DNA from 4 places in the Sphingopyxis indica genome. Region 2 is predicted to be linked to each of the others. Evidence: predicted binding sites of a transcription regulator. Region 2 holds the regulator's gene; each other region holds the start of a gene.
The links. The regulator LexA, encoded in region 2, represses DNA repair genes until DNA is damaged. The targets are predictions, from matches to a motif close to GTTCCNCNCTTGTTCT.
Positions count from the first base shown of each region.

Region 1 (7,572 bases), 690 kb from region 2:
CGCCGATGCGCGCGCAGGCGAGCATCGCGACCGCCCCTTCGGGCACCATCGGCATATAGATGGTGACGCGGTCGCCTTTCTTCACGCCCAGCTTTTTCAGCGTATTCGCCATGCGGATCGTGTCGGCGAGCAGCGCGGCATAGCTGATATGGCGCGTCTCGCCGTCGGGGGCGTCGGGTTCGAAGATGATCGCGGTCCGCTCGCCATGCCCCGCGGCGACATGGCGGTCGAGCGCATTGTGACAGAGGTTGAGGACGCCGTCCTCATACCATTTGATGCTGACCGGGTCGAAGGACCAGTTCGCAATCTTCGTCGGCGCGCGCACCCAGTCGAGCCGCTTCGCCTGCTCGGCCCAGAAAGCGTCGGGATCGGCGATGCTCTCGGCATAGAGCCGATCATAATCGGCGGCCGTGCAGTGCGTGTTCGCGGCGGCGTCGGCGGGGACGGGGACCAGCGGTTCGGATGGGGGTAGGTCGGACACGTCAGCTTCTCCCGCTTTCGGTTTCAATCTCGTCGCCCCTGCGATACTCTGCGGCCCGCAAGTTTCAAGGGCGGGGGCAGGGAGGATGAAGTTAGAGCGCGATCAACTTTGAGTGAAACGCTTGCAAAGGTTCGTGTGTCCCCGCGAAGGCGGGGACCCATCTCCTACCGGTTCAAGATGGCGCCGGCAGGAGATGGGCTCCCGCCTTCGCGGGAGCACTCATGCGTCCAAGAAATATGATCATGCTCTAAGCCCGCCAGCCAAAGCCCTCGTCGAGCGCCACAACCCGCCCGGACGTCCCGACCGGCTCGGCCGCGCCGTCGGTCAGGAACGCGAGCATCGCCGCGTCGCCGACGTCGACATGCGCGAGCGTGCGCGCGCCTTCGGGCGTCCGCGCGACGACGACGCCGGCGCGCGGCGCACCGTCGCGGGCATAGAAGATGGTGTAGCTTTCGATCGTCGCCGGCCCCGCATAATCCTCGACCAGCGCCGGGACGTGCCCGCGCTTTGCCTCGGCCTCGGCCTGATAGTCGAAATCCTGCGGGAAGCGCGCCGCCGCGATCGGCGCGCTGCCGAGCACGATGCAATGATTGTCGGTTGCGAAGCCGCCGTTGGCGAAGAGGAAGCCATAGCGGCCCGCGTCGCGGAGCCGCTCGACCATCGAAACGATCGCGTGGCTCATATAATTGGCGATCGGCCCGCCGCCGAAGGTCAGCCCGCCGAACACGGTCGCTGGCCGGTCCGCGGGCCAGCCGAGGATGCGGCGCGCCATCTTGGGGACGCAGGGGAAACAACTGTAAAGCTCGACGCAATCGAAATCCTCGACGGTCATGCCGTTCAGGTCGAGGGTGCGGCGGATCGACGTTTCCATGCTGACGCTGCCGTCGTATCGGTCGCGCGCGAGGATGCTCGGCGGCTCCTTCGCTGCGGCGCCCATGCCGACATAGATCAGGCGGTCCTCGGCAATCCCGCGCCGCCGCGCCTCGGCGAGGCTCGCGACCAGGAAGCCCGCGCCCTGGTTCACCGAGGAATTGGCGACCATCAGCTTCGAATAGGGAAAGGCGATCGGCCGGTTGCGCTCGTTGACGTCGAGTATCTCGGCGGGCGCGGCAGCCTTTCGAATCCACGCGCCGTCGTTCGCGGCGGCGACTTGCGAAAAGCGCGACCAGATTTCGGCGCTCTCGGCCTGCGCTTCGGCGAGGCTCTGGCCCCACGCGGCGCGCGTCGCATTTTCATAGAGCGGATAGACGTCGACCGGCGCGGCAAGGCCGTGCTTCTGCGCATAATCGGGCTCGCGGCGGGTCGCGACCTTGCGGATCGCATTATAGCTCTTGTCCTCGCCGCTCGCGGCCTTGGCGGCGCGCCCAGCGGCGGTGCGTAGCGCTTCGCCGCCGACCACCGCGGCGAGTTTGACCTCGCCCGCGCCGATGCGGTTCGCGGCTTCGTTGAGCAGCCGGACCGGCGTGTCGCCGTGCGGGGCGGCGGACTGGTAATTGATCGCCGGGGCGGCGCCGATCGCGGCGGCGAGCGGCTCGCAGAGCTGGCCAAGGTGGCGAAAGCTGATCTGGTCGACGATCGCGAGGCTGTCGATCTCCGCGAGCGGCACGCCCGCATCCTCAGCGGCGAGCCGCAGCGCCGCGACCATCAGGCCGAGCGAATCGCGCCCTTCGTCGGGATCGTCGGGGCGGTCGTTCAGCTGCCCGACCCCGATGATGACGGGGATGCGCTCGGGATCGGTCATTCGATGTCTCCGTTCGTGTCGAGCGAAGTCGAGACACGCTGAGGGCAAACGCCAAGTCGATGGACATCTCGACTTCGCTCGATGCGAACGGAAATAGCGTCAACCGTCATTGTATCAGCGCGCCTTCCACTCGGGCTTGCGCTTTTCGGCGAAGGCGCGCGGGCCTTCGCGCGCGTCCTCGCTGCGCATCAGCGCGGCGCGTTCGATCGTGTTGTGCTCCCAATAGGGCGCGTCGGCGGCGATATGGCCGTGCTGGATGCCGAGCGCGACGCGCTTCGTCGCCTGCACCGAGAGCGGGGCATTGGCGGCGATCTTTTCGGCGAGCGCGATCGCGGTGGGCATCAGATCGGCGAGCGGGACGACATGGTTGACGAGGCCGAACGCCGCGGCGCGCGCGGCGGGGATCGGGTCGCCGGTCAGCATATGCTCCATCGCGAGCTTGCGCGGCATCTGCTGCGCGAGGCGAAAGGCGCCGCCCGCTGCGGCGAACAGCCCGACCTTGACCTCGGGCAGGCCAAACTGCGCATGATCGGCGGCGACGATGATGTCGCTCATCAGCGCGATCTCGCATCCGCCGCCAAAGGCGAAGCCGTTGACCGCGGCGATGATCGGTTTCGAGATCGGGTGCGACACCATGCCCGCAAAGCCCCACGCCTGCTGCTCGGCATTGTCGGGCGCCAGGCTTTCGCCGCGCGACAGCGCGACCAGGTCGGCGCCCGCGCAAAAGCTCTTGTCGCCCGCGCCGGTGATGATCACGGCGCGGATCCTGGGATCGGCCTCGGCGGCCTCGAGCGCGGTCCCGATGCCGACATGCACCGCGGCGTTGACCGCATTGCGCGCCTCGGGCCGGTTGATCGTCACGATCAGGAGGTGCCCGCGGCGTTCAGTGAGGATGGTGGTGTCGGTCATCGCGAATCTCTCTCCCTTTCGGGCGAGTATCGCGGGAGGTTGACGTTTACGTCAACTGCTGATCGTCATTGCGAGCGGAGCGAAGCAATCCAGAGTCGCGTAAACCGCTCTGGATTGCTTCGCTCCGCTCGCAATGACGAGGTTCGTCAGATCGACTGGCCGGTCTTCGCCCAGTCGGCGAGGAAGCCCTCGATGCCCTTTTCGGTCAGGACATGCTTGAACAGCCCCTTGATGACCGCGGGCGGCGCGGTCATCACGTCGGCGCCGATCTTTGCCGCCTCGAGCACATGGATGCCGTGGCGCACGCTCGCGACCAGGATTTCGGTGCCATAGTCGTAATTGTCATAGATCAGGCGGATGTCGGCGATCAGCTGCATCCCGTCGAAGCCATTGTCGTCGTGGCGGCCGACGAAGGGCGAGACAAAGGTCGCGCCGGCTTTTGCCGCGAGCAGCGCCTGCGTCGCCGAGAAGCAGAGCGTGACATTGACCATGGTGCCGTCGCCGGTCAGCGCCTTGCAGGTCTTGAGGCCGTCGATCGTCAGCGGCACCTTGATGCAGACATTGTCGGCAATCTTGCGGAGGACTTCGGCCTCCTTCATCATCGTTTCATGGTCGAGCGCCACCACCTCGGCGGACACCGGACCGTCGACGATGGCGCAGATTTCCTTCGTCACTTCCTTGAAGTCGCGGCCTGACTTGGCGATCAGCGACGGGTTGGTGGTCACGCCGTCGAGCAGGCCGGTCGCGGCAAGCTCCTCGATGGCGGCGATTTCGGCGGTGTCGACGAAGAATTTCATGGGGTGCGCTTTCCTTTGGGGACGGTGATTCGGGATTGCGATACCCCCTACTGCTCTTTCTGCGTCATTGCGAGCGAAGCGAAGCAATCCAGAGCGGTTTGCGCAGGCTCTGGATTGCTTCGCTTCGCTCGCAATGACGATGACGGGAAAATGCTGGCGTTCCGCCTTTGTTCCAGTTAAGCGAGCCGCATGGCCAAAGCGAAACGACAATATGTCTGCCAGAATTGCGGGGGCGTCTCCTATCGCTGGCAGGGGCAGTGCGGCGATTGCGGCGAGTGGAACACGCTCGTCGAAGAGGCGCCGGAAACCGTCTTTTCGGCGAAGCACGACCTGTCGAAGGGCGGGCGCGCCCTCGCGCTCGAAACGCTCGGCGAACACAGCCCGATGCCCGAACGGATGCTGTGTGGAATCGCCGAGTTCGACCGCGCGCTGGGCGGCGGTTTCGTCGCGGGGTCGGCGACGCTGATCGGCGGCGATCCGGGGATCGGCAAGTCGACGCTGCTGCTTCAGGCCGCGGGGCGGCTTGCGAAGGCGGGCAGGTCGGTCGTCTATATCAGCGGCGAGGAAGCGGCGGGGCAGGTGCGGCTGCGTGCGCAGCGCCTGGGGCTCGGCGAGGCGCCCGTCGCGCTCGCGAGTGCGACCTCGGTGCGCGACATCCTCGCGACGCTCGAAGGCCGCGCGGCCGACTTCGTCGTCATCGATTCGATCCAGACGATGCACAGCGACCTGATCGACAGCGCACCGGGCACGGTGAGCCAGGTCCGCGCGAGCGCGCAGGAGCTGATCCGCTATGCCAAGGACAGCGGCGCGGCGGTCGTACTCGTCGGCCATGTCACCAAGGACGGCACGATCGCCGGGCCGCGCGTGCTCGAACATATGGTCGATACGGTGCTGTCGTTCGAGGGCGAGCGCAGCCATCTTTATCGCATATTGCGCGCGGTCAAGAACCGCTTCGGCGGCACCGACGAGATCGGTGTCTTCGCGATGGGCGAGGAGGGGCTGGGTGAGGTCGCCAACCCCTCGAGCCTGTTCCTGACCGATCGTAGCCGCGACGTACCCGGATCGGTCGTCTTTCCTGCCCTGGAAGGCACGCGCCCGGTGCTCGTCGAGGTGCAGGCGCTCACCGTGCGGCTGGCGAGCGGGGCGACGCCGCGTCGCGCCGTGGTCGGGTGGGACGGCGGGCGGCTCGCGATGGTGCTCGCGGTCCTGGAGGCGCGCTGCGGGCTGCAGATGGGCGCAGCCGAAGTCTATCTCAACATCGCCGGCGGCTATCGGCTCACCGATCCGGCGGCCGATCTTGCCGTCGCCGCGGCGCTGATCTCGGCCTTCAGCGAGCGGCCGGTGCCGTCGGACGCGATCGTTTTCGGCGAGCTGTCGCTGTCGGGCGAAGTGCGCCCGGTGGCGCACGACGCCCTGCGCCTGCGCGAAGCGGCAAAGCTCGGTTTTTCAAAGGGCTGGGGGCCGAAGGGGATGAAGGCCGTGAAGGGGATCGGGGTCAACGGATTCGGCCGGCTCGGCGAACTCGTTGACCTGATGCTCGGGCGCGACTAGCTCGCCTCTATGGGAAGTCTGACGGCTATGGATATCGTCGTGCTGCTGCTCGTTGGCGGCGGCACGGTTCTCGGTTTTTCGCGCGGGTTGGTGCAGGAAGTGACCTCGCTTCTCGCCTGGCTGCTCGCGATCCTCGCGGTGCGCTTCTTTCACGCGACGCTGACCGGGCTGCTCGCGGACTATGTCAGCGCGCCCGGCGCCGCGGCGATGCTCGCCTTCGTTTTGCTGTTCGGCGGTGTGTTCGCGGTGACCAAATGGGCGTCGCGCGCGATGGGGCAGCGCAGCCGCGCGTCGCTCGTCGGCGGCTTCGATCGCGGGCTTGGCGCGGGCTTCGGCGCGGTCAAGGGACTGGCGCTCGCGACCGTGCTGTTCATGGGCGCGACGCTGCTCTACGATATCGGCTATGGCAGTGCGGCACGCCCCGTCTGGATGACAGACAGCCGGACCTATCCGGCGCTCAATGCGACGAGCGCGGCGTTGAGCAAGGTGATCGCCGAACGCCGTGCCGAATCGCGCGACGCCGACGTCGCGGCGAGAGAAGAAACGGACAAGGCCCGATGAGTGCGCCGCTCTACAATCGCGACATATTGGCGCTGGCTGTGGCGACCGCCGATTTTCCGCTGCTCACCGATGCGCGCCGCGCCTCGCTGCGCGCGCCGCTGTGCGGCAGCCGCATCATCGTCGATGTCGACGCCGATGAGGACGGGCTGGTCAGGGGCGTCGGCCTGCACGTCGAGGCGTGCGCACTCGGTCAGGCCTCGGCTGCATTACTCGCGCGCCACGCTGCGGGGCGCAGCGCTGCCGACCTCCACGCCGCGCGCGATGCGATCGCGAGCTGGTTCGCGGGTGAGGGCGAACGGCCCGACTGGCCGGGGTTCGACCTGCTCGCGCCCGCGCGCGACTATCCGGCGCGCCACGGCGCGATCCTGCTCCCCTTCAATGCCGCGGTCGCGGCGCTGGAGAGCGCAGAGGTGCGCGCATGATCGCCACGCTGCTCGCCGCGGGAACCGCCGCGGTCGAACAGGCGGCCGAAACGCCGACCGATACCTTGCTGTTCGAAGGCGCGATCCTGCTCGGCGTCGCGACCTTGTTCGTGATGATCTTCCGCCGCCTCGGGCTCGGTGCGGTGCTCGGTTATCTGATCGCCGGCGCGCTCGTCGGGCCGCACGGGCTGGGTCTCGTGGGCGGCGGCGAATCGAAGCTCGCGATCGCCGAGATCGGCATCGCCTTCCTGCTGTTTCTCGTCGGACTCGAACTGCATCCGCGCCGATTATGGGATTTGCGCAAGGCGATCTTCGGCCTCGGGCTCGCGCAGGTGGTCGTCACGGGGCTCGTCCTCACCGCGCTGATTCTGCTGACGCAGGGCTTCAGCTGGCAGGCGGCGCTCGTTCTCGGCCTGCCGCTCGCGCTCTCGTCGACCGCACAGGTGCTGCCGAGCCTCAAAAGCTCGGGGCGCATCAACTCGCCCTTCGGCGAAAAGGCCTTCTCGATCCTGCTGTTTCAGGATTTGGCGATCGTGCCGATGATCACGATCGTCGCGGCGCTGTCGCGCGCGCCTGCCGACCCGTCGACCCCGCCCGGCGCTATGCTCGCGCTCTATACGGTGCTGGCGATCATCGGGCTGGTGCTGGCGGGGCGCTTCGTGGTCAATCCGCTGCTCAAGGTCATCGGCCGCTATGGCGAGCGCGAGCTGTTCGTCGTCGTCGGGCTGCTCGTCGTACTCGCGAGCGCGGCGCTGATGCACAGCCTGCACCTGTCGACCGCGCTTGGCGCCTTTGTCGCGGGGGTGATGCTCGCCGACTCGCCCTATCGCCACGAGATAGAGGCTGACGTCGAGCCCTTCCGCCTGATCCTGCTCGGCCTCTTCTTCCTCGCGGTCGGGATGGTGCTCGATGTCGGCGTGGTGCTTGCCGATCCGCTGCGCGTGCTCGGGCTCGCGGCGGGGTTGGTCGTCACGAAAGTCGTCGTGCTGACGCTGCTCGTGCGTGCGTTCGGCAAGTCGTGGAAAACCGCGCTCGGGCTTGCGCTGCTGCTCAGCCAGGGCGGCGAGTTCGGCTTTCTGCTCTTCACCCAGGCACAGCAGGCGCTGCTGA
Region 1 covers NZ_CP076394.1:2,662,155-2,669,726, reverse strand. The annotation lists gene acs (acetate--CoA ligase) at 1-481, opposite strand, end outside; gene KNJ79_RS12640 (acetyl-CoA acetyltransferase) at 729-2,222, opposite strand; gene KNJ79_RS12635 (enoyl-CoA hydratase-related protein) at 2,337-3,131, opposite strand; gene fsa (fructose-6-phosphate aldolase) at 3,278-3,928, opposite strand; gene radA (DNA repair protein RadA) at 4,118-5,479, shown strand; gene KNJ79_RS12620 (CvpA family protein) at 5,489-6,040, shown strand; gene KNJ79_RS12615 (iron-sulfur cluster assembly scaffold protein) at 6,037-6,462, shown strand; gene KNJ79_RS12610 (cation:proton antiporter domain-containing protein) at 6,459-7,572, shown strand, end outside.
Region 1: a site for LexA is predicted at 4,087-4,102, ahead of radA (DNA repair protein RadA). Genes of this name have one in related genera too.

Region 2 (7,572 bases):
GGAACAGCTTCTTTTCGGCGAAATAATCGTCGCTGAGCGCCATTTCCTCGAGCTGGAGCGCGACGTCGAATACCGGGTCGCTGACCTTGAGCGCCGCGAACACCTCGCGCACCGTCTTTTGCATCACGGTCGCGCGCGGGTCGTAATTCTTGTAGACGCGGTGGCCGAAACCCATCAGGCGGAACGGGTCATCCTTGTCCTTCGCGCGCGCGATATATTCGGGGATGCGCTCGGGGCGGCCGATCTCGCGCAGCATGTTGAGCGCCGCTTCGTTCGCGCCGCCGTGCGCCGGACCCCACAGGCAGGCGATACCCGCCGCGATGCACGCGAAGGGGTTCGCGCCCGACGAGCCGGCGAGGCGCACGGTCGAGGTCGAGGCGTTCTGCTCATGGTCGGCGTGGAGAATGAAGATGCGGTCGAGCGCGCGTTCGACCGCGGGGACGATTTCATATTCCTCGGCCGGCACGCCAAAGGTCATGCGCAGGAAATTGCCCGTGTAGCTCAGCTCGTTGTTCGGATAGATGAAGGGCTGGCCGATCGAATATTTATACGCCATCGCCGCGATCGTCGGCATTTTCGCGATCAGCCGGTGGCTCGCGATCATCCGCTGGTGCGGGTCCTGAATGTCGGTCGAGTCGTGATAGAAGGCCGACAGCGCGCCGACGACGCCGCACATGATCGCCATCGGGTGCGCGTCGCGGCGGAATCCGCGATAGAAGGTCGCGAGCTGTTCGTGCAGCATCGTGTGACGGGTGATCGTATTGTCGAAGGTCTTGAGCTCGTCGGCGCTCGGCAGTTCGCCGTTGAGCAGCAGATAGGCGACTTCCATGAAGCTCGAATGTTCGGCAAGCTCGCCGATCGCATAGCCGCGATGGAGCAGCACGCCTTCGTCGCCGTCGATATAGGTCAGTTTCGACTCGCAACTCGCGGTCGAGGTGAAGCCGGGATCGTAAGTGAAGGCCCCGGTCTGACCATAGAATTTGCGGATGTCGACGACGTCGGGCCCTACGGTTCCCGACAGAATCGGGCTCTCGACGCTCTTGTCCCCCAGGGTGATGGTGGCGGTCTTGTCGGTCATGGTTTGTTCCCTGTGCTAGAGGCCGAAGGCGATGTGGCTACGCCCCTGCCGGATAATTGTGCGCTGCGTCAAGTCGCGCCAGGCTCGCGTCGCGGCCGAGAAGCAGGAGCACGTCGAAAATCCCCGGCGAAACCGCGCGACCGGTGAGCGCGGCGCGCAGCGGCTGCGCGAGCTTGCCGAGGCCGAGTTCAGCCGATTCGGCGGTTTCGCGCACCGCGGCCTCGATTGCCTCGGCCGACCAGTCGTCCAGCGCGCGCAGCCTGTCGGCCGCAGCGGCCAGCAGCCCCTCGGGCGCATCGGCGAGCAGTTTCGCCGCCTTCTCGTCCATCGCCAGCGGGAGCGGCGCGAAGAGGAAGGTCGCACCCTCGGCGATTTCGATCAGCGTCCTGGCGCGCGGCTTCAGCGATTCCATCGCCTGCGCCAGCAGCGCGTGCTCGTCGCCAGTAAGCGCACGGCCGATCAGCGTTTCGACGCGCGGTGCGGCGAGCGCGGCGAGCCGGTCGTTGTCGGCCTCGCGCAGATAATGGCCGTTCAGATTCTCGAGCTTCTTGAAGTCGAAACGCGACGGTGAGCGGCCGATGTGCGCGAGGTCGAACCATTGGACGGCCTGCTCGCGGCTGATGATCTCGGCATCGCCATGCCCCCAGCCAAGGCGCAGGAGATAATTGTTCACCGCCTCGGGCAGATAGCCCATTTCGTCGCGATAGGCATCGACACCGAGCGCGCCGTGACGCTTCGACAGCTTCGCCCCGTCGGCGCCGTGGATCAGCGGGACATGCGCATAGACGGGTTCGCGCCACCCCATCGCGCGGAGCAGTGCGAGCTGGCGAAAGGCATTGTTCAGATGGTCGTCGCCGCGGATCACATGCGTCACGCCCATGTCGTTGTCGTCGACGACGACGCTCAGCATATAGGTCGGCGTGCCGTCCGAGCGCAGGAGGATGAAATCGTCGAGCTCGGCGTTCTGCACGGTCACTTCGCCCTGCACCCGGTCGTCGATCGTCGTCGCGCCGTCCTGCGGCGCGCGCAGGCGGATGACGTGGGGGAGCGCGGGGTCGCCGTCGTCGCGGTCGCGCCACGGGCTGCGGACGCGGAAGGGCTTGCGCTTTTCCTGCGCCTCGGCGCGCATCGCGGCGAGCTCGTCCTGCGTCAGATAGCAGCGATAGGCCTCGCCCTTTGCAAGCAGTTCCTGCGCGACCTCGGCGTGGCGGTCGGCGCGCGCGAACTGATAGACGGCATCGCCGTCCCAATCGAGTTCGAGCCAGCGCATCCCGTCGAGGATCGCCTCGATCGCCGCCTCGGTCGAGCGCGCGCGGTCTGTGTCCTCGATGCGCAGCAGGAATTTGCCGCCGTGATGGCGGGCGAACAGCCAGTTGAACAGCGCGGTGCGCGCGCCGCCGATATGAAGGAAACCGGTCGGCGAAGGCGCAAAGCGCGTTACGACATCGGCGCCGGTCGCTTCGACCGGATCGGTGGGGTTTTGGGTTGCCACTGGCGACTCTTTCAATCAGGTTGCCCGCGCCGCGAGAGCCGGCGCCGCAGGGATCGGGGGTGCCCCTAGCATGGCAACATGGCCGCTTCAAACGCCCATTGCCGGGGCGCCGATGCGGGCGCCGCGGCGGATCGCCGATTGGGTCGAGGCGCGGCTCGACGCCGACCGCGAACGGATCGCGCTGTGGCTGCCCGTCGCGCTCGGTGCGGGGATTGCGAGCTGGTTCGCCTTGCCGCGCGAGATCGACTGGATCGGGCTGCTCTTGCTGCTCGGCGGCGGCGCGCTCACCGGATGGCTGATCGGCTGGCAGCGGCGCTTCGGGCGCGTCGTCGCGATCGGTTGCGCCGCGGTTGCGGCAGGGTTCCTCCTGATCTGGGCGCGCGCGGCGTGGGTCGCGGCGCCGGTGCTCGCCTGGCCCGTGACGACGCAATTTTCGGCGGTCGTCGAAAGCGTCGAACCGCTGCCCGCGCGCGGGCAGGTGCGGCTGGTGCTGCGCCCCGCGGGGCGCCGCGACCTGCCGCCGCGACTGCGCGTGACCTTGCGCGGCGAGCAGGGCCGGGGAATCGTGCCCGGCGAGGCGATCGCGCTGCGCGCGCGGCTGATGCCGCCGCCGACCGCAGGCCTGCCCGGCGGCTATGATTTCGCGCAGCGCGCCTGGTTCGACCAGATCGGCGCGGTCGGCACGGCGCTTGGCGAGATCGCCCGCGCGCCGGGCGCCGGGGAAGGGCGGCCGCCGCTGCGCGCACGGCTGAGCGCGCATATTCATCAAGCGGTGCCGGGATCGCCCGGCGGGGTCGCCGCAGCGCTCGTCACCGGCGATCGCGGCGCGATCAGCGACGACGATGCCGAGGCGATGCGGCGCAGCGGGCTTGCGCACCTGCTGTCGATCAGCGGGCTGCACGTCACCGCGGTGGTCGGTTTCGCGATGCTGCTCGCGATGCGTCTGCTTGGCCTCAATCGGCGGCTCGCGCTTGCGGGCCATGTGCTGCCGCTCGCGGCGGCGGCGGGCGCGCTGGCCGGTGCGGGTTATACCTGGCTCGCGGGGGCCGAGGTGCCGACGCTGCGCTCGCTGATCGCCGCGCTGCTCGTGCTCGCGGCGTTCCTGCTCGGGCGCGAGGCGATCACCTTGCGCCTCGTCGCGGCGGGGGCGCTGCTCGTGCTGGTCTGGCGGCCCGAGGCGCTCGTCGGACCGAGCTTTCAGCTCAGCTTCGCCGCGGTGACCGCGATCATCGCGCTGCACGAGAGCCGCTGGATGCGCGATTTCGTGGGCCGGGGCGACGAGCCGTGGGTCGTGCGCTTCGGCCGCGGCATCGCGGGGTTGGTCATAACCGGGCTCGTCGTCGAGGTCGCGCTCGCGCCGATCGCGCTTTTCCATTTCCACAAGGCGGGACTCTATGGCGCGCTCGCCAACGTCGTCGCGATTCCGCTCACGACTTTCGTCATCATGCCGGCGGAGGCACTGGCGCTGCTGTTCGACGCGGCGGGGATCGGTGCGCTCTTCTGGTGGGTCGCCGGACAGGCGCTCGCCGCGCTGATCGCGCTCGCGCATCACGTCGCGGCGGCGCCGGGCGCGGTCGCGGCGCTGCCGATCTTTCCCGCCTGGGGTTTCGCGCTCGCCGTGCTCGGCGGACTGTGGCTGCTGCTGTGGCAGCGGCGCTGGCGCTTTGCCGGGCTCCTCCCTCTGCTCGCCGGCGGCGCTGCGCTGCTCGCGCAGCCGCGTCCCGATCTGCTGGTCAGCGGCGACGGGCGGCACATCGCCGCAGCGGTGCCGGGCGGCGGCTATGCGCTGCTGCGCGGGCGGGCGGGCGACTATGTGCGCGATGCGATGGCCGAGGCGGCGGGGGTCGACGAACCGCTCGGCGCGCTCACCGATCTGGACCATGTGGCGTGCAACCGCGATTTCTGCCGCTGGCGCCAGCGCGGGCGCACGATCCTCGCGCAGCGCGGCTACGACCGCATCGACGGCGCGGCGATGGCGCCCGCCTGCGCTGCGGCCGATGTCGTGATCAGCCACCGCTGGCTGCCGCGCGAATGCCGCGCACGCTGGCTGACGGTCGACCGCGACAGCCTGGCCGAAAGCGGCGGGCTCGCGCTCTATCTCGGAAGCGCGCCGCAGGTTGCCACCGCGCTACGCCGCGGCGACGAACATCCGTGGCGGCGCCCGCTTGCGGTCAGTGGTAACGACGAAGCAGTCCCGACAAACGCCCTTGCACCATGACGCGCTCGGCCTCGTAGCGCTGCGGCTCGTAGGAACTGTTCGCCGGGTCGAGCCGGATCATCCGGCCCTCGCGGCGGAAATATTTGAGCGTCGCGTCCTGCCCGTCGACCAGCGCGACGACGATGTCGCCCTCGCGCGCCGTGTCGGCCTTCTGGATCAGCGCATAATCGCCGTCGAGGATGCCCGCCTCGATCATCGAATCGCCCGAGACCTCGAGCGCATAATGATCGCCCGCACCGAGCAGCGCCGCGGGGACCGCGAGCTGGTTGTGATCCTCGAACGCCTCGATCGGCACGCCCGCGGCGATGCGGCCGTGGAGCGGCACTTCGACGATGTCGTTCGCGGCGACCGGCTTGAGCGCCGGCGGCGCCTTGCGCAGCGGGGTCACATTGTCGCGATGGTCGTGCATCGCGCTCTTCGCGCCCTCGGGGAGCCGGATCACCTCGAGCGCGCGCGCGCGATTGGGCAGGCGGCGAAGAAAACCCCTTTCTTCCAAGGCACTTATTAGACGGTGGATGCCCGATTTCGACTTGAGGCCCAGCGCCTCCTTCATCTCCTCGAACGAGGGCGAGATGCCGCTTTCGTCGAGTTTCTGCTGGATGAAGTGGAGCAGTTCATGCTGCTTCGCGGTCAACATCGCTTAGGTCTCCATGCTGCCATATCCGGACATATGGAGAACGATAGAGGAACAGAGCGGAACTTGTCAAGCGATGGCGATATAGTCCGCCGGCTCGCCCGCCGCGCGCGCCGGGGCGCCGATGTCGCGGATCACCAGCGCGTTGGCGCCGCCGAGCGGGAAGGTGCGGCCGCTGTCCTGCCCGTCGAACAGATGCAGTGCGCCGCGATCGAGCCGTGCGCGCAGATAGTCGCGCCGCGTCTTGCCCGGCCCAAGCGGCTTTGCGAGCGGCGCCGAGAGGACCGGCGGCAGCGGCGCCGCCGCGCCGGCGAGATGGCGGACGAGCGGCAGGAGAAACAGCGTCGCGGTCACGAAGGCCGAGGCGGGATTGCCCGGTAGGCCGAGCAGCAGCGCGTCGCCGAGCGTCCCCGCGATCAGCGGCTTGCCGGGTTTCATCGCGACCTTCCAGAAATCGACGCGGCCCCCGGCGTCGCCGAGCGCGCCCTGCACATGATCGTGGTCGCCGACCGACGCACCGCCGACGGTGACGATCACGTCGTGATGCCGCGCGAGATCCTGAAGCGCTGCGGCGATCCGCGCGCGCGCATCGCCGACGTGAAGCGGCAGGCCGGTGCGCGCGGGTTCGCCCGCGAGCATCGCGGCGAGCATCACGCCGTTGCTGTCGGGGATCTGGCCGGGCGCGAGCGGGCGGCCCGGTTGCACAAGCTCGTCGCCGGTGGTCAGGATCGCGACGCGCGGGCGGCCGCCGACGTGCAGCTGGCTCGCCCCGCTCATCACCGCGGCGGCGATCGCGCCGGGGGTGAGGCGGGTTCCGGCGGCGAGCAGCCGCTCGCCCGCGGCGAAATCGCTCGCGCGGGCGCGGACGTGCTGGCGCTCGCGGATGGCGTCGGAGGTCGTGAGTGCCAGCCGCCCGCCCTCGGCCGCGACATCCTCCTGAATGACGACGGTATCGGCGCCTTCGGGAAGCATCGCGCCGGTGAAGATGCGCATCGCTTCGCCCGCCGCCAGCGCATGGGCGGGCGGGCCGCCCGCGGCGCTTTCGCCGGCGATCGTCCACGGCCCGGGCAGATCGGCACAGCGGACCGCATAGCCGTCCATCGCCGACAACGGCGCGGCGGGCTGATCGCGCAGCGCGACGACATCCTCCGCCAGATAGCGGCCGAGTGCGTCGCAAAAAGCGACATTCTCGCCCGCAAGCGGAGGCCGAAGCGCGAGCAGGCGCGCCTGCGCCTCTTCGACGGGGAGGAGCGCGCTCATTCGGCGCGCCAGTCGCCCGAGCGGCCGCCGCTCTTTTCGAGCAGGCGGATATCGCCGATCAGCATCGCGCGGTCGAGCGCCTTCGCCATGTCGTAGAGGGTGAGGAGCGCGACGGACGCCGCGGTGAGCGCTTCCATCTCGACCCCCGTCGGGCCGGTCGTTGCCGCGGCCGCGCGCACCGAAATGCCGTCCTCCTCCCACGCGAAATCGACCGCCACGCTGGTCAGCGCGATCGGGTGGCAGAGCGGGATCAGCTCGGCGGTGCGCTTGGCGGCCATGATCCCGGCGATGCGCGCGGTCGAGAGTATGTCGCCCTTGGGCGCGTTGCCGCTGCGGATCGCGGCGAGTGCGTCGGCGGACATCGCGATACGCCCCCCGGCGACGGCGCGCCGTTCGGTCGCGGGCTTGGCGCCGACGTCGACCATATGCGCCGCGCCGCTGTCGTCGAGGTGAGTCGGTTTGCTCGTCATCGCCGCGGACCGAAGCAATGCGCGGCGCGAAAGGCAAGGGGGGAGGAGGCAAGCCTCATGCTTCATTCCATGTCGGTCGTGCGGCCGATTGCGCTCGACGGCTGGAATCGACCGGTTGCTGCCCTATTTATCATCGTCACCCCGGACTTGATCCGGGGTCCATGACTTCGGCGCTGCTGTGGATCCCGGATCAAGTCCGGGATGACGAAAGAGAGCAGGCGAACGTCCGCGTCCCACCCCATTGCCACCACACTACAACCGCCACCGAACGCATTTGCTTCGCCTGTATTGCAAGTGTAATACGGCCGCCGGCATGACCGCGTTCGACCATCCGCTTTTCACCTCGCCGCCGCCGCCGGCCGAGGAAGTGCCGCTCGTCCCGCCGGGCGAGGGGGCGTCGGGCCCCGAGTCGCGGTGGCG
Region 2 covers NZ_CP076394.1:3,356,904-3,364,475, reverse strand. The annotation lists gene KNJ79_RS15670 (citrate synthase) at 1-1,078, opposite strand, end outside; gene gltX (glutamate--tRNA ligase) at 1,116-2,570, opposite strand; gene KNJ79_RS15660 (ComEC/Rec2 family competence protein) at 2,683-4,788, shown strand; gene lexA (transcriptional repressor LexA) at 4,742-5,425, opposite strand; gene KNJ79_RS15650 (molybdopterin molybdotransferase MoeA) at 5,492-6,682, opposite strand; gene moaC (cyclic pyranopterin monophosphate synthase MoaC) at 6,679-7,152, opposite strand; gene KNJ79_RS15640 (transglycosylase domain-containing protein) at 7,466-7,572, shown strand, end outside.

Region 3 (7,572 bases), 1.6 Mb from region 2:
GTTCAGGAAACCGGCGCTGTCGCCGATCAACGCGCCGCCCGGAAAGGCGAGCTTCGGCACCGACTGCCAGCCGCCGTCGCTGATCGCGCGCGCGCCATAGGAAACGCGCTTGCCGCCCTTCAATATCTTCGCGATTTCGGGGTGCGTCTTCCACTTCTGCATCTCCTGAAAGGGGGAGATATGCGGGTTGCGATAGTTGAGCCAGGTCACGAAGCCGAGCGCCACCTGTCCGTTCGCCTGATGATAGAGGAAGCCGCCGCCATTGGCATTTTCGTCGAGCGGCCAGCCCTGCGTGTGGATCACGCGGCCCGGCGCATGGTTGGCGGGGTCGATGTCCCACAATTCCTTGACGCCGAGGCCGTAAACCTGCGGCTCGCAATCAGCGTCGAGCGCGAACTGCGGCTTCAATTGCTTGGTCAGGTGGCCGCGCGCGCCTTCGCCAAAGAGGGTATATTTCGCATGGAGTTCGAGGCCCGGGGCATAGTCCGGCTTGTGGCTGCCGTCGCGCGCGACGCCCATATCGCCGGTCGCGACGCCCTTCACCGAGCCGTCGTCATTATAGAGGATTTCGGCGGCCGGGAATCCGGGGAAGATTTCGACCCCCAGCCCCTCGGCCTGCTCGGCGAGCCAGCGGCAGAGATTGCCGAGGCTGCCGGTATAGGTCCCCTTGTTGTGCATGAAGCCCGGCGAAATGAATTCGGGCAGGCCGAATTTCTTCTTTTTCGTCAGAATCCAGTGCTGATTATCGTTCACCGGCACTTCGGCGAGCGGACAGCCGGACTCGCGCCACTCGGGCAGCAGCTCGTCGAGCGCCTTGGGGTCGATCACCGCGCCCGACAGGATGTGCGCGCCGACTTCGGACCCCTTTTCGAGGATGCACACCGACACGTCGGTGCCCGCTTCGTTCGCAAGCTGCTTGATGCGGATCGCCGCCGACAGCCCCGCCGGACCCGCGCCGACGATGACCACGTCATAGGGCATCGATTCCCGTTCGCTCACCGAAAATACCTTTCTGCCGTCCCCGCGCCGATCATTCACCGCAACCGGCGCTCATTTTGTCACGAAAAGCGATGCCCGCCAATTGACGTATCCGTCAACTCCTGTCTCAAACAAATTGATGGGTGGGCAAAATACAGCCTTGCTGGCGCAAAGCTATTGCGACTGGTGGTCGCTTGCGGGCGTCGATGCGCTCGTCGGCGAGGCGCCGGCGGGGTGGCTGACGCCGCCCGCGGCGAACGATGCAGCGACGAAAGCACGGCCCGTGGCACCCGCCGAAGCCGAACCGCCGCCCCTTCCCGCAGCCCTGCAACGCCAGGCTCCCGCCGACGTTCCCGAAACCAAAGGCCCGGTCGAGATGCCGGCCGACTGGTCAGCGTTCCAAAGCTGGCTCGCCGAACATCCCGACGTTCCGGGCAGCCAATGGGACGCGCGCCGCGTGCTCCCCGTTGGCGATCCGGGCGCGCCGCTGATGCTGCTCACCGCATGGCCCGAAATCGACGACCAGCGCGACGGCGCTCTGTTCGCCGGGCCGGCGGGGCAGCTTCTCGACGCGATGCTGCACGCGATCGGCACGACGCGCGGCGAATGCTATCTCGCGAGCCTTGCCGTCACGCGGCCGCCGGGAGGACGCTGCGACGCGGCCGATGTCGAGGCGCTCGACCGCCTGCTCTGGCATCATCTGACGCTCGCGCGGCCCGGCCGCCTGCTGCTGATCGGCGGGGACATCGTGCGGATGGCGGCGGGCCTTGCCCTCCCCGATGCGCGCGGAAGGTTACTCGAAATTAACCATCAGGGCGGCAAGATGGCGGCGGTGGCGGTCGCGAGCCCCGCGATGCTGCTCGCCCGGCCGGCGCACAAGGCAGCCGCCTGGGATAGCCTGAAACTGTTCAACCGGGGACGTTGACCGATGTTGAAACCGACCATGGCCTTGACCGCCTCGCTTTTCCTTGCCGCTGCGGCCGTCGCAGCGCCGGCGATGGCCGCCGACGCCGGCGCGCCCGGCATGGCATCCGCGGCACAGACCGTTCCCGACATCCTCTCATCGAAACAGAAGCAATATTATTCGCAGGTGCTCGCGGCGATCCGCGGCGAGCGCTGGGCCGAGGCACAGGCGCTCCTCGCGGGCGCCGATGACGACGGACCGCTCGACGATTTCCTGCGCGCCGAATATTGGCTCGCCGCGAACAGCCCGCGCGCCGAAGTTTCGGACCTGATGCCGATCCTGTCACGCTCGCCGTGGCTACCGCAGGCGGCGCAGCTCGGCCGCCTTGCGACCCGCCGCGGCGCGACCGACTTGCCGTCGCTGCCGCCCGAAGTCTCGCTCAGCTGGTCGGGCAGCGCGCCGCGCCGGCTCGGCGCCGACACGGTCAGCGATCCCTTCGCTGCGGGGCTCGCCAGCAGCATTCCCGACCGGATCAAGAACGACGATCCCGCGGGCGCCGAGGCGCTGCTCAACAGGGTGATCGACAAGCTCAGCCCCGCGGCGCGCGCCGAATGGACGCAAAAGGTCGCCTGGTCCTATTATATCGAGAATGACGACGCCAATGCGCTGCGCCTCGCGCGCGACTGCACCGGCGGGCGCGGCGCCTGGGCGACGCAGGGCGCGTGGGTCGAAGGGCTCGCCTCGTGGCGCACCGGCGACTATCGCGGCGCCCTCCTCGCCTTCGACCGCGTCGCGCGCGAAGCCCCCGACAGCGAACTCCGCGCCGCGGGCTATTATTGGTCGGCGCGCGCCGCGATCGCGGTCGGACAACCCGAACTCGTCCAGCCGCGCCTGCGCGCCGCCGCGGCGAATCAGGAAACCCTCTATGGCCTGCTCGCGCTCGAAACGCTCGGCGAAGAGCCGAAGAGCCAGCGCGAGGACCTGCGCCCCGACCGCAGCGCATGGCGCGCGCTCGAGAAACAACCAAACGTCCGCGCCGCGATGGCGCTCGCCGAGATCGGCGAGGACGGCTATGCCGGCGAAGCGCTACGCCATCAGGCGAAAATCGGCGATCCGCGGCAGCACGAGCAGTTGATCGGCATTTCCGAAGCGCTGAGCCTGCCCGAAACGCAGCTCTGGCTCGCGCACAACACGCCGCAGGGCCGCCGCCTCGCCGCCTCGACGCGCTATCCGCAGCCGAACTGGCAGCCCGCCGGCGGCTGGAAGGTCGACCCGGCGCTCGTCTTCGCGCATACCTTGCAGGAATCGCGCTTCCAGCGTGCGGCGGTCAGCCCCGCCGGCGCCTATGGGTTGATGCAGGTGCGGCCCGGCACCGCGGGCGACATCGCGCGCTGGGACGGCGACAAGATCAAGGCCGCGCTCAGCGACCTCAAGACGCCCGAGGTCAACATGGACCTCGGCCAGCGCTATCTGCAATATCTGAGCCGCGAGTCGGCCACCGGCGGCCTGCTGCCCAAGGTCATCGCCGCCTATAACGCCGGCCCCGCGCCCGTCGCGCGCTGGGAGACCGAGGTTCACGACAATAACGACCCGCTGCTCTATATGGAATCGATCCCCTATTGGGAAACGCGCGGCTATGTCGGCACCGTGCTGCGCAACTATTGGATGTACGAGGCGCAGCAGGGCAAGCCGTCGGACAGCCGCGCCGCGCTCGCGCAGGGGAAATGGCCGCGCTTTCCCGACGGCAAGGACCGCATCCGGCTGACCGCGGTGGGCGGCCTCGGCCATGCCGATTGACGAAAGCCGGACGTTCAAGCCGGTCCGCATAGCGCTTCTGACCATTTCCGACAGCCGCAGCGCGGCCGAGGACACGTCCGGCGACGCGCTCGAAGCGCTGCTGACCGGCGCCGGTCATATCCTCGCCGCGCGCGCGATCATCCGCGACGAGATCGACCTGATCGTCTCGCGCCTCCACAACTGGATCGACGACGCGCAAGTCGATGCGGTCATCACCACCGGCGGCACCGGCCTCACCGGCCGCGACGTGACGCCCGAGGCGCTGCGCCGCCTCGACGGCAAGGATATTCCGGGCTTCGGCGAGTTGTTCCGCTGGCTCAGCTATCGAACGATCGGCACCTCGACGATCCAGTCGCGCGCCTGTGCCGTCGTCGCGCGCGGCACCTATATCTTCGCACTGCCCGGCTCGACCGGCGCGGTGAAGGATGCATGGGAAGGCATTCTCGCGACCCAGCTCGACAGCCGGCACCGGCCGTGCAATTTCGTCGAACTGATGCCGCGACTGATGGAATAGGCCGCGCATACTCTGCTCGTCGCCCCGGACTGGATCCGGGGTCCATCGACGCCAGTAGAATGGATGCCGGATCAAGTCCGGCATGACGAGGGAACAAGAGCCGAATTCCGGATTTGTTCTTTATTTGTTCCCATCGTCGCGCTATCCTGCGCCGGTGGACCCCGCCAAGCCCCTGCCCCCGATCGCCGGCCGCGGCGCGCCGGCGAATCCGCGTCCGACGCGCACCGGCTCGCTCGACCGCGCCGCCGACGGCGACTGGCTCGACGCGGCCGAAGAGATAGACGGCGCCGCGCCGCCGCTGCGCACGACGGTGACGGTCGAGCATCCCAAAACGATCATCGCGCGCAACCAGTCGCCAGACATCGGCTTCGATCGTTCGATCAACCCCTATCGCGGCTGCGAACATGGCTGCATCTATTGCTTCGCCCGGCCGACGCACGCCTTTCACGACCTGTCACCGGGGCTCGATTTCGAAAGCCGGCTGTTCGCCAAGCCCGATGCCGCGAAACTCTTGCGGCAGGAACTGGCGAAGCGGGGCTACAAACCAGCGCCGCTGGCGATCGGGACCAACACCGACGGCTATCAGCCGATCGAGCGCGAATGGCGCGTCACGCGCGGGATCGTCGAGGTGCTCGCCGAGACGCGACACCCGCTGCTCATCACGACCAAGTCCGACCGGCTGCTGCGCGACATCGACCTGCTCGCCGACATGGCGCGCGACAATCTGGTCGGCGTCGCGATCTCGGTCACGACGCTCGACCCGAAGGTCGCGCGCACGCTCGAGCCGCGCGCGCCGCATCCGCAGCGCCGCCTCGCCGCGATACGGAAGCTGATCGACGCGGGGGTGCCGACGCAGGTGAACATCTCCCCGATCATCCCCGCGATCACCGATCACGAGATAGAGGCGATCATGGCCGCCGCCGCCGGGGCCGGCGCAATCCGCGCGTCCTATATCCTGATGCGCCTGCCGTTCGAGGTCGCGCCGCTCTTCCGCGCCTGGCTCGACGCGCATTACCCCGACCGCGCCGCGAAGGTGATGCATATGGTGCAGGACATTCGCGGCGGCCGCGACAATGATCCGAACTTCTTCAGCCGCATGAAAGGCCACGGCATCTGGCCGCAGCTGATCCGCCAACGCGTCAAGCGCGCCGCGCGCGAACATGGCATGGACCGCAGCTTCCCGCCGCTGCGCTGCGACCTGTTCCGGCCGCCCGAACGCGATGGGCAGATGGCGTTGTTCTGAAAACCCCGTCGCCCCCGAGAAGGCGGGGGCCGCTGGTATCGTGCTGAAACGATAGAGCGCGATCAACTTTGAGTGGAGCGCTTGCAATGGGCGTGTGTCCCCGCAAAGGCGGGGACCCATCTCCGGCCGGTTCAAGCTGGCACCAGCAGCAGATGGGCTCCCGCCTTCGCGGGAGCATACGCGTTTCAATGAAAGAGGATCATGCTCTAGCGGCCCCAGCTTTCGCTGGGGCGACGGGTGGTTCAAGCCTCCGCCAACGACTTCAGCCTGTAATCCTTGTAATCATCCCTGATCTGGCGCTTCAGAATCTTGCCCGTCGCGGTGTGCGGCAGCTCGTCGACGAAGACGATTTCGTCGGGCAGCCACCATTTCGCGACCTTGTCCTTCAGATAATCGAGGATGTCCGCCTCGCCGACATCGGCGCCGGGTTTCTTGACGATCAGCAGAATCGGCCGCTCGTCCCATTTGGGGTGATAGACGCCGACCGCTGCGGCTTCCTGAACCCCCGGCGCGCCGACCGCGGCATTTTCGAGTTCGATCGAGCTGATCCATTCGCCGCCGGACTTGATGACGTCCTTGGCGCGGTCGGTGATCTGCATCACGCCGTCGGGGTGGATCACCGACACGTCGCCGGTGTCGAACCAGTCGCCCTCATCGACCGCATCTTCATCGGCGCGGAAATAGCGGCGGATGATCCACGGCCCGCGGATCTGCAATCGCCCGCTCGTCCGGCCGTCGCGCGGCAGTTCGCTGCCCTCGTCATCGACGATGCGCAGCTCGACGCCGAAGGGCGGGCAGCCCTGGCGGCAGACCATGTCGACCTGTTCGTCGAAGCTCATATCGTCCCAGTTCCACGGGCGCTTGCCCATCGTCCCGATCGGGCTGGTTTCGGTCATGCCCCACGCATGGCCGACGTCGATGCCGGCCCGCATGAAGCGCTCGATCATCGCGCGCGGCGCCGCCGAGCCGCCGATGATCACGCGCCTGAGCTTGCCGTAACCGATCCCCGTCGCGTCCATATGCGCGAACATCGCGATCCACACCGTCGGGACGCCCGCACTGTGCGTCACCCCTTCATCGTGCATCAGGTCGCAGAGCACCTGCGCGTCGTTGGTTGCCGAAAAGACGAGCTTTGCCCCCACGGTCGCCGCGGCATAGGGCACGCCCCAGCTGTTCGCATGGAACATCGGCACGATCGGCAGCACCACGGCGCGGTTCGACAGGTCGAAAACGTCGGGCTGAATTTCGGTGATCGCGTGAATGACGTTCGAGCGATGCTCATAGAGCACGCCCTTCGGATTGCCGGTCGTCCCGCTGGTGTAGCAGAGACCGACCGGATCGTTCTCGTCGAGTTCGACCCATTCGAAGCGCCCGTCCTCGGCCTCGACCAGATCGCGGTAGGAGAGGTAGCCCTCGCGCGCCGGCGCGTCGAACAGCACGAAATGTTCGACGGTGGGGAGCTGGTCGCGCAGTCGCTCGACGATCGGCAGAAAGGCCGCGTCGAAGAAGAGCATCCGGTCCCCGGCATGGTTGATGATATAGACGAGCTGTTCGTCGAACAGGCGCGGGTTCACCGTGTGCAGCACCCCGCCCATCCCGGCGGTGCCGTACCAGCTGACGAGATGGTGGCCGTGGTTCATCGCGAGCGTCGCGATCCGGTCCCCCTTCTTCATCCCGAGTTTCGTGAGCGCGGCGGCGAAACGCCGCGCATCGGTGCCTACCTCACCCCAGGTCGATCGCGTCATGCTGCCATCGGCCCAGCGCGTCACGATCTCGCGCCCGGCATGTTCGCGCGCGGCGTGGTCGATCAGGCTGGTGACGAGCAGCGGCTGGCCCTGCATTCCCATATCGGCATCCTCTTTGTTGTTTGGCTTGTGGATAGGGTGGTCGGTGCCGCGGACGCAAGGGGCAAAGCTTTCTCCGTCGGGAACGAATTTCCCCCTTTGGCGAAGCATGCCGATTGAAACCCGGCTGGCAATGGCAGCTTCGGGGTGGATATCCGTCATGCCGTCTTTCGTCGTCGCGGCCCGGGTTCCAAAGTTCAGGAAAGGTCAGCCCATTGCGTCCCCCGATCTGGACCGGGAGGATTGCCGAACGCATCGCGCGCGCCTCGCCGCGGCCGCACGCGCGAACTAG
Region 3 covers NZ_CP076394.1:1,746,237-1,753,808, reverse strand. The annotation lists gene KNJ79_RS08245 (electron transfer flavoprotein-ubiquinone oxidoreductase) at 1-999, opposite strand, end outside; gene KNJ79_RS08240 (uracil-DNA glycosylase family protein) at 1,118-1,903, shown strand; gene KNJ79_RS08235 (lytic transglycosylase domain-containing protein) at 1,907-3,679, shown strand; gene moaB (molybdenum cofactor biosynthesis protein B) at 3,669-4,193, shown strand; gene KNJ79_RS08225 (PA0069 family radical SAM protein) at 4,348-5,436, shown strand; gene KNJ79_RS08220 (long-chain fatty acid--CoA ligase) at 5,679-7,283, opposite strand.
Region 3: a site for LexA is predicted at 4,284-4,299, ahead of KNJ79_RS08225 (PA0069 family radical SAM protein). Genes of this name have one in related genera too.

Region 4 (7,572 bases), 1.8 Mb from region 2:
GAGTGGGGAATGACGCCGATGACGGTCAATGCCTATGCCAATTTCAGCATGAACGAGATCGTCTTCCCGGCCGCGATCCTGCAGCCGCCCTTCTTCGATCCCAACGCCGATCCCGCGATCAACTATGGCGGCATCGGTGCGGTGATCGGGCATGAGATCAGCCATCATTTCGACGACCAGGGCTCGAAATATGACGAGACCGGCAAGCTCGCCGACTGGTGGACGCCGGCCGACGTCAAGGCGTTCGAAGCCGCGGGCAAGGCGCTCGCCGCGCAATATGACGCCTATGAAGTGCTCCCCGGCGAACATCTCGACGGCACCTTCACGCTGGGCGAGAATATCGGCGACCTCGCCGGGCTCAACATCGCCTATGACGCCTATAAGGCGTCGCTGAACGGCCAGGAGGCGCCGGTGATCGACGGCACGACCGGCGACCAGCGCTTCTTCCTCGGCTGGGCGCAGGTGTGGCGGCGCAACTACCGCGAGCAGAATTTGTCGCAGCGGATCACGACCGACCCGCATTCGCCCTCGATTCAGCGGACTTGGGTCTCGCGCAACCTCGATCCCTGGTATAAGGCCTTCGCGGTAAAGGACGGCCAGAAGCTCTATCTGGCGCCAAAGGATCGTGTCCGCATCTGGTGATGCGCCAACAAGGGGAAAAGCGTCATTGACCGCGACAAGCCTGCCTTCCGCTGACGGCGATTTCAGCAGGGGGGCGGGGCCCGCGCGCCCGGCGATGCCCGGCGGCCTGTCGCGAGTCGACCTCGCGCTCGTCGCGGGGCTCGCGCTCGTCTCGGTGGCGCTCCTCTTCTGGGCGACGCGTGACGCCGTCCTTGCCGGGGGCTTTCTGGCGGGGCTGGCGGTCGCGGCCGGCGGTCTTCTCTTCGTGCGGCGCCTGTTTCCTGCCGCCGCGGCGGCCGAGGCGGCGGCGACCGACTGGACGATGCTGCGGCAGGCGGTCGCGCACGACGATGTCGCGATCGCGGTGACCGACCGCGGCGGGCGGCTCGTCTGCGCGAACGATCTTTTCGCGACGTGGATGGGCGGCTTCGTCACCCCGCCGGGGCTGCCGCTCGACGGCGCGGGCGCGGAGCGGCTCAAGGATGCGGGGCGCGGCGCGTGGCGCGACGGCGAAGGCGTCGTCGAGGATCTGGCGATCGGCGCGCTGCGGCTGCGCGCACAGGTGACGCGCACCGGGCAGGCCGAGGATTATCTCGTCTGGCGCTTCGCGGCGCAGGAACGGCTCGACCTTGCCGGCGAAATCGTCCGCCACCTCGAAGGGCCGGCGGGCCGCACGCTCGGCGAGGCGGGGGTCATGGCGGCACTGGTCAGCGCCGAGGGTCGGTTGCGCGTCGCCAATCAGGCTTTTTTGCTGCGCGCGCTGGGGGAGGCCGACCAGGCGCATTATGCCGGGCGCGACGCCGCGCAGATGTTGCGCCTCGACGACGCCGGCGCGCTTTATTTCACCAACGAGGGCGACCGTGCGACGCCGGTGCGCCTGATCCAGGTGCCGCTCGCGCCCGCGGATAGCGTCGGGCCGATGCTGCTCGCGCTGATCGACGAGGATATCGGCCCCGCCGACCGCGGCACCGCGCAAAGCTATGTCGAAACCTTGCTGTCGCTGCTGCCCTTCGGCCTCGCGATGGTCGATCGCGATGGCCGCTTTCTCTATATGAACCGCGCCTTCAAGCGCGCCGCCGGGGTCGCCGAAGGGCGGCTGCCGCGCTATCCGGGCGATCTTGTCGTCGGCGAGGACAAAGGGCCGCTCGCCGACATGATCCGCCGCCACAGCAGCGGGCAACAGGTCGGCGGCGACCTGTCGATCCGTCTGGCCGGGCAAAGCGACGATCCGGTGTCGATGCGCGTCGTCGGGGTGCGCGGGCTCGGCGAAGCCGCGGTTCTGCTCAGCCTCAAGGATTCGAGCGAGGAATCGCGGCTCAAGCGGCAGGTCGCGCAGCAATCGAAGATGCAGGCGGTCGGCCAGCTCGCGGGCGGCGTCGCGCACGACTTCAACAACATCCTGACCGCGGTGCTCGGCAGCTGCGACCTGATGCTGATGCGCCACACGCCCGGCGACAGCGACTATGACGACATCCAGCAGATCCGCAGCAACGCGAATCGCGCCGCCAGCCTGACGCGGCAATTGCTCGCCTTTTCGCGCCAGCAGACGCTGCGGCCGCAGATTTTGCAGCTTCCCGACGTGATTTCAGAGGTTTCGCACCTGTTGAAGCGGCTGATGGGCGACACGGTCGAACTTGTTGTGCATCACGGCCGCGGGCTCGGCGCGGTGCGCGCCGACCCGGTGCAGCTCGAACAGGTGATCATCAACCTTGCCGTCAATGCGCGCGACGCGATGCCCGGCGGCGGCACGATGACGATCGAGACCTTTCCTGTCTCGACCGCCGAGGTGCGCGTGATGGGCAGCGAGATCATGCCGCCCGCCGACTACAGCGCGCTGCGCATCTCCGACACCGGCAGCGGCATTCCCGCCGATGTGCTGCCCAAGATTTTCGAGCCCTTCTTCACCACCAAGGACGTCGGCAAGGGGACGGGGCTGGGGCTTTCGACGGTTTACGGCATCGTCAAGCAATCGGCGGGATTCATCTTCGCCGACAGCAAGCCGGGCAAGGGCGCGAGCTTCACCGTCTATCTGCCCGTCCACCGCGCCGCCGGCGACGCGCCCGCGCTTCCGGTGCCCGCGGCGCGGCCGAAGAAGAGCCAGTGGGGCACCGGCACCATCCTGCTCGTCGAAGATGAGGATATGGTGCGCGCGGTCGCGGAACGCGCGCTGGTCCGTGCGGGTTATAATGTCGTGGCGGCGCAGCAGGGCGAAGAAGGACTCGAACGGTTCGACGCGATGGACAAGATTGATCTGGTGGTCAGCGACGTGGTGATGCCGGTGATGGACGGCCCGGCGATGGTGCGCGCGATGCGTGCGAAAAAGCCCGATCTGCCCATATTGTTCATGTCGGGCTATGCCGAGGAACAGTTGCGCCAGTCGATCGACATCGACCATGTCGCCTTCCTGCCCAAGCCCTTTTCGGTCGCGCAGCTCGCCGAGGCGGTGTCGGCGGCGCTCGATGACGCCGCGCATCGGAACTCCGATGGCGGATGATCGCCGCCTCCTGCTCGTCGAGGACGATGTGCTGATCGGCATGATGCTCGTCGACATGCTCGACGCGCTCGATTTTCCCGAGCCCGCGCAGGCGACGACCAACGAAGAGGCGCTCGCGATCCTCGACCGCGAACCGATTGCGGGTGCGCTCGTCGACATCAATCTGGGTGAGGAAAAGGGCTGGCCGATCGCCGATGCGCTCGCCGCGCGCGGCATCCCCTTCGCCTTCACATCGGGCGGCGGCGACGTGATCCCGCCCGCGCACGCCGATCGCCGGCTGGTGACCAAGCCCTTCCGGATCAGCGACATCGAAGCGACCCTCGCGGACCTTCTCTCCTAGGGCGTGGTTGCTCTTGAATGAGGCGCATGGGAAAGTGCGTGTGTCCCCGCGAAGGCGGGGACCCATCTCCGACCGGTGCGAGATTAGAGCAAATTGCGCGAAATCTGAATCATCCGCATCCCCGAGCGAAGACGAGGGGCTCGTTCGAGCGGAGCGAGAACCGCAGCGTCGCCGCCTCGACTTCGCTCGGGGAGACGGTGCAGATTTCCGGCACGATGCTCTAGGCCGTCGGGAGATGGGCTCCCGCCTTCGCGGGAGCGCACGGCTTATTCAGTCAAAGATGATCTTGCTCATAGCCCCGACGAACGCCGGGACCGCCGTTGGTCACGATCTTCGCTGCCGCGCAAACCCTCCGATGCTTTTGTCGATCCCGATAGAGATGACCGCCGAACATTAATTCCGTTCCCCTCTTGTTCCACGAGAACAAATGCCGTACACGATGGTCCGGGCGTTGCGATGCGTCTGCCGTCGCTCTAAGCAGGAAAGGGACGGTCATGGCCGGACAATTGTCACTCGTCGAATCGGGGAAATCAGTGAACGGAACGGACAGGCAGAAGGCGCTCGACGCCGCCTTGGCGCAGATCGACCGCGCCTTCGGCAAGGGCTCGGTGATGAAATTGGGCTCGAAGGAGGCAATGCAGGTCGAGGCGGTTTCGACCGGCTCGCTCGGGCTCGACATCGCGCTGGGGGTCGGCGGACTGCCGCGCGGCCGCGTCATCGAAATCTATGGCCCCGAAAGCTCGGGCAAGACCACCCTCGCGCTGCACTGCATCGCCGAGGCGCAAAAGACCGGCGGCACCGCCGCCTTCGTCGACGCCGAACATGCGCTCGATCCCGTCTATGCGAAGAAGCTGGGGGTCGACATCGACGAGCTGATCGTGTCGCAGCCCGACACGGGTGAACAAGCGCTCGAAATCGTCGATACGCTCGTGCGTTCGAACGCGATCGACGTGCTCGTCGTCGACTCGGTCGCCGCGCTCGTCCCGCGCGCCGAAATCGAGGGCGAGATGGGCGACAGCCACGTCGGCCTGCAGGCGCGGCTGATGTCGCAGTCGCTGCGCAAGCTCACCGGCTCGATCAGCCGTTCGCGCTGCATGGTGATCTTCATCAACCAGCTGCGCATGAAGATCGGCGTGATGTACGGCAATCCCGAGACGACGACCGGCGGCAACGCGCTCAAATTCTACGCCTCGGTCCGCCTCGACATCCGCCGCACCGGGCAGATCAAGGACCGCGACGAGATCGTCGGCAACACGACGCGCGTCAAGGTCGTCAAGAACAAGGTCGCGCCGCCGTTCAAGCAGGTCGAATTCGACATCATGTACGGCCAGGGCATTTCGAAGATCGGCGAAATCCTCGACCTCGGCGTCAAGGCCGGGCTCGTCGAGAAATCGGGCGCCTGGTTCAGCTATGATTCGGTGCGCATCGGCCAGGGCCGCGAGAATGCGAAGAATTTTCTGTTGGAAAATCCTGAACTTATGCAGCGACTCGAGACGGCGATCCGCGGCCGTACCGAGGCGGTGGCCGAAGAGATGATGACCGGCCCCGATGCGGACGACGATAGCGATCTTTGATCGCGACTGAACGCCTTCCGGCCGGTCATGCCCCTCCCGACCGGCCGGCCGACGGCGGCGGGCCATGGAATCGCCCCGGCTTTGGCCGGACCGGTTCCGCTCCTTGGGTCTGCACCCCTCTCGCAGACCGGCCCGCCCGCCGTTGATCGCTTGCTCCTGCCGAGCGCCCTTCCGTCCTGAAGCGGCGCTCGAACTTCATCGGCAAACTTCATTGGCAAGCGGGCGCCGGGTCGGATACGCCGATTGCCGGCCCGCGCGGGGTCGTCGTCATCGAGGAGTGCGCCATGACCCTGATCGTCCATCATCTCAATAACAGCCGCTCGCAGCGCATCCTCTGGCTGCTCGAGGAGATCGGCGCGCCCTACGAGATCAAATATTACGAGCGCGACGCGACAACCAATCTCGCGCCGCCCGAGCTGCTCGCGGTGCATCCGCTCGGCAAGTCGCCGGTGCTCGAAGACGACGGCCGCGCGATCATCGAATCGGGCGCGATCGTCGAATATCTGTGCGAGCGCCACGGCGGCGGTCATCTCGTGCCCGCGCGCGGCACCGACGATCATGTCAGCCATCTCGAATGGCTGCATTTCGCCGAAGGTTCGGCGATGACGCCAATCCTGCTGCGCCTCTACACCGCGCGTCTCGGCGCCGCGGCGGAGCCGCTCGAAGCGCGCATCGCGCAGCAGCTCGATTCGCATTTCTCCTACATGGAGAGCAAACTCGGCCCGAGCGGCCATTTCATCGGCGATGATCTGTCCGCCGCCGACGTCATGCTGAGCTTCCCTGCCGAAATCGCGGTGATGCAGGGCATGGCGCCGCGCTATCCGAAGCTCGCCGAGTTCGTGAACATGTGCCACGCGCGCCCCGCGTGGCAGCGCGCCCGCACTAAGGGCGGGGCCTATTATGGCTATTGATGGCCGCGGCCGAATATTGCTCGTCGCCGCCCTGCTGGCGACCAGCGTTCCTGCCGCCGCCGCGCCGCCGGTGGCCGGGCCCGAAGTCGAACGCGAGGTGGTTGCGCCCGAGGGCGTCGATTTCAAACCGGCCGCGACCGACGAGGAAGGGGCGGTCGATCGCTTCGCCGAATACACGCTCGCGCTGGCACGGCGCGATTATGCCGCGGCCTATGCAATGCTGCGCCCGTCGCTCCAGGCGTCGAGTCCGCGGTTCGACTGGGAGGCCGATCTGCGCAAGCGCGGCGGCCTGTGGGCCGACGGGACGATCCGTATCCTGCGCTTGACCTGGTATCTCGATCCCGCCGGGCAGCCGTCCGGTGTCTACGCCGCTTTCGATTTCCGCGGTGACCGCAAGGACGGAACGATGGATTGCGGCTATGTAGTCGTCCACCGCGCCACATCGGCCGCACCCTTCACCGTCGTGCGCACCGACACGTCCGAAGTGCCGTCCGACATGATGGAGGACGGCGTGCCAAAGGTCGACGTGCTGCGCCAATTGCCCTGCTATCTGGGCAAGGGGATCGCCACCGCCTTCTGATCGCATGCGCCGATCTGCTTGAGGGGCGTTTCCCGGCTTGTCGGGAGGGGGCAAAGCCCTTAATTCGCGCGCATGACATCGACCAACGACATTCGCCGCTCCTTCCTCGATTATTTTGCGAAGGAGGGGCACCATATCGAGCCGTCGGCGCCGCTGGTGCCGCACAACGACCCGACACTGATGTTCGTCAACGCCGGGATGGTGCCGTTCAAGAATGTCTTCACCGGGCTCGAGAAGCGCCCTTACAGCACCGCGGCCTCGTCGCAGAAATGCGTGCGCGCCGGCGGGAAGCACAATGATCTCGACAATGTCGGCTTCACCGCGCGGCATCATACCTTCTTCGAAATGCTGGGGAATTTCTCCTTCGGCGACTATTTCAAGGAGCAGGCGATCCACCATGCGTGGACGCTCGTCCACAAGACGTGGGGCCTTCCCGCCGACAAACTGACCGCGACCGTCTATCATACCGACGACGAGGCGTTCGACCTGTGGCGCAAGATTTCGGGACTGCCCGAAGAACGGATCATCCGCATCGCGACGAGCGACAATTTCTGGTCGATGGGCGACACCGGGCCGTGCGGACCGTGCAGCGAGATTTTCTACGATCATGGCGATCATATCTGGGGCGGACCGCCGGGATCGGCCGAAGAGGACGGCGACCGCTTCGTCGAAATCTGGAACCTCGTCTTCATGCAGTACGACCAGCAGCCCGGCGGCGCGCGCGTCGACCTGCCGCGGCCGAGCATCGACACCGGCATGGGGCTGGAGCGCGTCGCGGCGGTGCTGCAGGGCGTCCATGACAATTACGACACCGACACCTTCAAGGCGCTGATCGCCGCCTCGGTCGAACTGACCGGCGTTCCCGCCGACGAGGCGCGCAAGGCGAGCCACCGCGTGATCGCCGACCATCTGCGCGCGTCGAGCTTCCTGATCGCCGACGGCGTGCTGCCGTCGAACGAGGGGCGCGGCTATGTGCTGCGGCGGATCATGCGGCGTGCGATGCGCCACGCGCACCTGCTCGGCGCCAAGGATCCGCTGATGTACCGGCTGCT
Region 4 covers NZ_CP076394.1:1,568,102-1,575,673, forward strand. The annotation lists gene KNJ79_RS07330 (M13 family metallopeptidase) at 1-642, shown strand, start outside; gene KNJ79_RS07335 (hybrid sensor histidine kinase/response regulator) at 737-3,115, shown strand; gene KNJ79_RS07340 (response regulator) at 3,105-3,455, shown strand; gene recA (recombinase RecA) at 3,950-5,029, shown strand; gene KNJ79_RS07350 (glutathione S-transferase family protein) at 5,314-5,940, shown strand; gene KNJ79_RS07355 (hypothetical protein) at 5,930-6,520, shown strand; gene alaS (alanine--tRNA ligase) at 6,593-7,572, shown strand, end outside.
Region 4: a site for LexA is predicted at 3,857-3,872, ahead of recA (recombinase RecA). Genes of this name have one in related genera too.